Regions from separate parts of the Polaromonas sp. P2_G11 genome, predicted to be linked through region 2. Evidence: riboswitches for the same ligand, from Rfam matches in the RefSeq annotation. Region 2 holds a riboswitch; the other holds the start of a gene.

Region 1 (3,396 bases), 1.3 Mb from region 2:
ATTGCTGATGCCGGTGATTATTCTGGGCGGGATTTATGGCGGAATTTTCACGCCGACCGAAGCCTCTGCCGTGGCGGTGTTTTATGCGCTGGTCGTGGGCATCGTGATCTACCGCGAGATCAAGCTGGCCGACCTGTACGTCATCCTGCGCAAATCGGTGCTCTCCAGTGCCGTGATCATGTTCATCATCGCCAATGCCGGGTTGTTCGCCTTCCTGATCACCCGGGCCGGCGTGCCGGACGCCATAGGCCACTGGCTGGAAGCCGTGCTGCAGTCGCCCGCCCTCTTCCTGTTGGGCGTCAACGCGGCGCTATTCATCATCGGCATGTTCATTGAAACCAGCGCAGCCATCATCGTGCTGGCGCCCATCCTGGCGCCAGTGGCAGTGCATTTCGGCATTGACCCGGTGCACTTCGGGCTGGTGATGGTGGTCAACCTTGCGCTGGGCATGATCACGCCGCCATTCGGCGTGAACCTGTTTGCAGCCTGCACCGTCGCCAGGATATCGCTGGACCGCATCGTGACCCACCTGCTCCCGTTTGTATTGGTGATACTGGCTTGCCTGATGGTGATCACTTACGTCCCGCAGCTGTCGCTGGCTCTGCGGGATCTCGTCTACGCAAAATAGCTTTTCGGACAGGATTCACGAGGCTGTCATTTTCAGCAGCCATGCTCGGGGTTTCATTTCAGGATGAAATCCATGCAGCTTCACAAAACCGACCGTGCCCGTGCCGAGCTCAAGCCCGGCGTGAGAACGCTAGGCCAGCGCGAGCGCACCCTGCTGCTGATGGCCGACGGCAGCAAGTCGGCCCAGGACTTCCGCCCGCTGTTTGAGGGCGACGGCGAAGCCATTGCCCTGCGCCTTTTGCGCGACGGCTTTCTGGAAGCCCATCCCGGCAAGACGTCCGCGCCGGCAAAAAACCCTGCGCCTGCACCCGCCCAAACACTCACGCCGGCGCAGTTACAGAACTTTCCCAGCCCCGAAACCACCCAGGCCATTCAGGTCTCTGCCGATCAATTTGAAGGCAAGCGCTCGCTTGCCACAACCCGGATGTTCCTGTTCGACATCTGCGAACGCATGTTCGCCCGGCGCAACCCGGAGATGGCCGAGCGCTTTCGCGAAGCGCTGCGCAATGCCAAAGACCGCGAGACCATGCTCAGCGCCTCGCGCGAAATGATCGAGGAAATCGAAAAAATCGCGGGCCACGAGCGCGCCGACTCCATCAGCGAGCGCATCGCCATGCTGCTGCCGCAGCACCAGGCCGCCTGATCGAGCCGACAGCGGCTTCCGTTACACTCAGCGGTGTCAGGAGAGAGTTTTCCTCGCGAAAACCGCCGAAGGCGCACGAGCACCCGGGGGGCACCCCCCTTGAGTAGCACTGAACGCTCAGGCAAAAGGACTGGCAACCGCCCTGCGGCGCACCACGCGGCAAGGCGTTCCCTACTGGAGAGAGGCCGCCTTTCACGGGCAGCCCACCGAAGGAGCAAGCCTGCATCGCCGGGTGAATCTCTCAGGTAAAGTGGACAGCAGGGGCAGCCCATGGATTGAGAACAAGTTCTTGCCATGACCGTGTTTGCCCCCTGGAGAATGCCTTGTCCGATTCGTCCACCTCTTCCGCCGCCCCCGAAACCTTGTTGAAAACGCCCCTGCATGACCTGCATGTGGAGCTTGGCGCGCGCATGGTGCCTTTCGCGGGCTATTCGATGCCAGTGCAGTACCCCGCGGGCCTGATGGCGGAACACCACCACACACGCCAGGCTGCCGGCCTTTTTGACGTGTCCCACATGGGCCAGCTACGCCTGGTGGGTGCTGATGCCGCAGTCGCGCTGGAATCCCTGATACCCGTTGATGTGATCGACCTGCCCGCCGGCAAGCAGCGCTACGGCCTGCTGTTGAACGACGACGGCGGCATCATCGACGACCTGATGTTCTTCAACCGTGACTATGCGAACGGCGGCGACCTGTTTGTCATCGTCAACGGTGCGTGCAAGGCGGGCGACATCGCGCACATCCAGGCCAAAATCGGTTCGCGCTGCGAAGTCATCCCCATGCCCGAGATGGCTCTGATGGCACTGCAGGGCCCGCAGGCCGTCACGGCCTTGCAGCGACTGGCGCCAGGCGTCGAAAAGCTGGTGTTCATGACCGGCGGGCGCTTCACCGTGGCCGGCTGCGACTGCTTCATCACCCGCAGCGGCTACACCGGTGAAGATGGCTTTGAAGTCTCGGTGCCTGCTTCGCAAGCTGACGCACTCGCACGCGCGCTGCTCGCGCAACCTGAAGTCAAACCCATCGGCCTGGGCGCGCGCAATTCGCTGCGGCTGGAAGCGGGCCTGTGCCTCTATGGCAACGACATTGACACCACCACCACGCCGGTGGAGGCCAACCTCAACTGGGCCATGCAAAAGATCCGCCGCACGGGTGGCGCACGTGCCGGCGGCTTTCCGGGTGCGGACAAAATCCTGGCCCAACTGGCAGACCCCGCCCTACTCACCCGCAAGCGTATCGGCCTGGTGGCGCTGGAGCGCGTTCCTGTACGCGACCACACCGAACTGCAAAGCACCGACGGCATGGCTATCGGCGAAGTCACCAGCGGTTTGTTGGGCCCCACCATCAACCAGCCCGTCGCCATGGGTTACATCAAACCTGAGTTCGCTGCGCTAGGCACACGCGTGAACGCCATCGTGCGCGGCAAGCCGGTGCCCATGGAAGTGGTCGCCATGCCTTTCGTTCCCGCCCGCTACTACCGCGGTTAAGCACCAGATCAAGCTCCCCGTTTTATTCACCCCACTCAACCCCTGGAGAACCTCATGACCGTCAAATACACCGAAGACCACGAATGGGTCAAGATTGAAGGCAACGTCGCCACCGTCGGCATCACCGTGCATGCGCAGGATGCGCTGGGCGATGTGGTGTTTGTGGACCTGCCGGCTGTCGGCACCACCTTCGCCCAGAAAGAAACCGCCGGTGTTGTCGAATCCGTCAAGGCCGCGGCCGACGTGTATATGCCCTTGAGTGGCGAAGTCACCGAAATCAACGAAGCCCTAAGAGACGACCCGTCTCTCGCTAACAGCGACCCGATGGGCGCCGGCTGGTTTTTCAAAGTCAAGCTGTCCGACCCAACGCAGCTTGACGCGCTGATGGACGAAACCCGCTACACCGCTTTCGCTGCCTGATTTTCTGACCGATTCTTTTTTCTGACTCCTGGCTGCCAAGCCTGACACGGGACCCGACATGTTGATGCAAACCGCCAAGCCCCTGGGCGACCTTGAAAACCCCGCCGAATTCATCGCCCGCCACATCGGCATCGATGACGCCGACGAAGTACACATGCTCAGCATCGTGGGCTCGGCTTCGCGCCGCGCGCTGGTGGAAGGCATCGTTCCGCGCTCGATTGC
Region 2 (3,396 bases):
AAAAGCAAATCATTGCCGCCGCTGCCCTCTGCACCCTTTTGTCGGGTGCCGCTTTTGCCCAAACCGCTGAAGGCCCCTGGCTGGTCCGAGCGCGCGCCGTCCACCTGGACAGCGCCAACGGTGACAGCACCGGCCTCGGGCTGGCCATCAACAACAAGTGGATGCCGGAGTTCGACATCAGCTATTTCCTCAACCCCAACTTCGCAGTCGAGCTGGTGCTGACGGTTCCGCAAAAGCACACGCTGTCGTCCCGCGGCACCGCCATCGGCAGCTTCAAGCACCTGCCGCCCACGCTGATGGCGCAATACCACTTCGACTCGCTGGGTGCGGGCGCCTTCAAGCCCTATGTCGGCGCGGGCGTCAACTACACCCGCTTCAGTGCGGTCAGCCTGCCGGCTGGCGTGGACATCAAACGCAGCAGCTGGGGCCCGGCGCTGCAGGTCGGCGTGGACATTCCCCTCGGCAAGCAGCTGTCCCTGAACTTCGACCTGAAGAAGGTCTACATCCGCACCGACGTGTCCGCGGGCGGCGCCAACATCGGCACGTTCAAGGCCGACCCGATGTTGTTGGGTGTGGGGCTTGGCTGGCGGTTTTGAGCAGAAAAGGGTGAGACGCCCAAACTTGCGCGTCTCTTCTCGCGGGCGCTTGCGGCGGCGCGGGTTCAGGCCTTTGCCATCCCCGGCAACGCCATCACACGCCCCGGCGCCGCCATCCCCGTAAATGCAAAGTCGACTTCCGGCACGCGCCCGCTCACGATGTCCGCAATCGCCGCGCCCGAGCCGCAGGCATGCGTCCAGCCCAGCGTGCCGTGGCCCGTGTTGAGGAAGACATTGGAGGCCTTGCTTTTGCCGATGTAAGGCACATTGCTCGGTGTGGCCGGCCGCAGGCCCGTCCAGAACTGCGCGCCTTCGCCGTCCGTCATGTCGGGAAAGAGTTGTTTTACACGGCGCACGATGGCGTTGCAGCGCACCAGGTTCAGCTCGGTGTTGTAGCCATTAAGCTCGGCCGTGCCGGCAATGCGCAAGCGGTTGCCAAAGCGCGAGAACACCAGCTTGTATTCGTCATCCGTCAGGCTGACCTGATAGGAAGCGGCTTCGTTGATCACTGGCAGCGTGACCGAGTAACCCTTGGCCGGGTAGATGCGCAGGCTTTGCCCCAGCACCTTGGCCCACTGCGCGCTGAAGGCGCCCAGGCACATCACATACGCATCGGCTTTCAGCATCTCGACCTTGCCGCCGGCCTCGCCGCTGCCCATCGCCACCTGCACGCCATTGAGCTGCCCCTGCGCGGCGTCCAGGCCCAGCACCGTGGTGTTGTACAAAAATTTCACACCGGCCTGCTCGCAACGCGCAGCCAGCGCGGCGGTAAAAGCGCGGGCGTCACCCGATTCATCGCTGGGTGTCATGCTGCCGCCCACGATGCTGCCGCGGCATTGCGCCAGTGCGGGCTCAATCGCCACACATTCGTCGGCCGTCTTCATGTCGAGCTCGCAGCCGTGCTCGCGCATGATGCGTGCGGGCTCCTGCGCCGCGTCGTACTCGGCCTGGCTGGTATAGAAGTGCAGGATGCCCTTGGTCTGCGCGTTGTACAGCAGGCCCAGCTCGGCGCGCAGTTTTTGCAGCGCGCCGCGGCTGTACATGCCCAGGTTCACGATCTGCTTGATGTTTTGTGCCGTACGCGCGGGCGTGCAGTTGCGCAAAAACTCCAGCCCCCACAGCCACTGGTTCACATCGGCGCGCAGCCTGAAGAGCAGAGGCGCATCTTCACGCGCCAGCCATTGCAAGACCTTGAGCGGCGCGCCCGGGTTGGCCCAGGGTTCCGCATGGCTCACCGATATTTGCCCGCCGTTGGCAAAACTGGTTTCCATCGCGGCCGCGTTGCGGCGCTCCACCACCGTTACTTCATGGCCGCGTTGCGCCAAATACCAGGCCGTGGTGATACCCGTGACACCAGCTCCCAAAACCATGACTTTCATGACGATTCCTTTTCATTCAAGCAGAACATTGCAGTTGCGCAAGTGCAATGCCTTGGGGTGCTTGAATCAAAAAGAAACGTGGCAACCGCCAAGCCATCACATGCTTGCGGCCGCTTCCACTGTCCTTGTTACCTGAGAGATTCAGCCGCTGCTTTGATGTCGATGACAAGCTTCGGCTTTGCTCCTTCGGTGCGCTGCACCTTGCGTGCGGCGTCTCTCCAGACGGCTGTGTGTTCCGGGCAGTACGGGACCTGAGCGATTATGGAAGTTTGCGCCTTCGGTGGCTGCCTTGTGGGGCAGCGCTCTCCTGCTTGAACGGGTTTGAATTTACCACCGAAGCCTGTTTTGCCAAGCGTGAATAGGGCGTTCAGTACAGGTCTAGCGGGTTGATTCAGCGGCTTAATAGTAGGAAGCAGGGCGGCTCAGCCTTAGCTGGCCGCGTTCACAAACGCGGCTTTGGCATCGGTATAGGCCTCGCGGTCACCCGGGTGCCTGGCCGCCAGTTCCGCCTTGAGCGCGGCATAGCGCGCCGCCAGCGCCGGGTCCGAACGCAGGGCGTCGCGAAAACGCAGGCGCTGCGCCCACACCTCGCCGCCGTGCACCACCAGGTGCAGGTGATGCGTGCGCCGCCCCTCTGCCCAGCGCATCAGCCATTTGCGGTCAGACAGCGAGGCATTGAATTCAGCGGAGGTCGTGTAGCCGTTGGCGCACAGCGGCGCCAGAAGCGCTTCAGCCGCCGCGATTGATTCCACACCGGCCAGCATGTCAATCACCGGTTTGGCCGCCAGGCCGGGCACGGCCGTGCTGCCGATGTGCTGGATGTCGATCAGGCGGGCCGGCAGCTGGGGGGAGAGCGCAAGCAGGCGGTCCCGCTCAGCCACAAACTGCTGGGGCCAGGCCGGGTTGTAGGCCTGCAAGACCACTTCCTCGTGGATAGCGGCAAGCAGCGATTCCTGGTCAGTCATGCGCGTGACGGCTGGCAGGTTGTTGTGCAGGGGCAAAAAACGCTGTGCGACACGCCAGAATCCTTTGCGGGGTCATTTTTAAGGCGGTTTTAAGCATAAAAAAGGCCATTTGCCCAATCAGTAATTGCGCGAGCAGCTATTAAAACAATAGCAACCAGAAATCCCCACGGCTGCGAATGGGGCGGTCTGCATTTCATTCACCTGAGCGCCAGCACAGCTTTGCGCGCCTGTGCCAGCCGCTCTTCCAGATAGGCACCATAAAAGTCGACAGACGCCAGGCCGACCAGCCGTTCCGCCAGGTCTTGCCCGGCCGGGCCCAGAAACAGCACCGTGGGGGTGAAGCCGGCCTTCCATGCCGCAACCTGGGCGGCGGCCGTCGTCACCTGGCCGTCAAAGCCGGTCAGCGGTGTCGCGCGGTCGCTGATGTTGAGCTGCCAGGCGTGCAGGCTGCCATCG

What was found. Region 2 has a riboswitch for glycine ahead of AC1DWQ_RS06515 (D-amino acid dehydrogenase). Riboswitches for the same ligand answer to the same signal wherever they lie in the genome.
Region 1: linked by a shared signal. The riboswitch ahead of gcvT (glycine cleavage system aminomethyltransferase GcvT) and the one ahead of AC1DWQ_RS06515 (D-amino acid dehydrogenase) in region 2 are both predicted to bind glycine.

Annotation. Positions count from the first base shown of each region.
Region 1 covers NZ_JBFUFE010000001.1:82,969-86,364, forward strand. Annotated here, with positions in the region: gene AC1DWQ_RS00410 (TRAP transporter large permease) at 1-628, shown strand, start outside; gene AC1DWQ_RS00415 (hypothetical protein) at 701-1,270, shown strand; glycine riboswitch at 1,298-1,413, shown strand; glycine riboswitch at 1,435-1,538, shown strand; gene gcvT (glycine cleavage system aminomethyltransferase GcvT) at 1,594-2,754, shown strand; gene gcvH (glycine cleavage system protein GcvH) at 2,809-3,174, shown strand; gene gcvP (aminomethyl-transferring glycine dehydrogenase) at 3,233-3,396, shown strand, end outside.
Region 2 covers NZ_JBFUFE010000001.1:1,339,456-1,342,851, reverse strand. Annotated here, with positions in the region: gene AC1DWQ_RS06520 (OmpW/AlkL family protein) at 1-596, shown strand, start outside; gene AC1DWQ_RS06515 (D-amino acid dehydrogenase) at 662-1,975, opposite strand; glycine riboswitch at 2,086-2,207, opposite strand; gene AC1DWQ_RS06510 (GrpB family protein) at 2,404-2,940, opposite strand; gene AC1DWQ_RS06505 (thioredoxin domain-containing protein) at 3,138-3,396, opposite strand, start outside.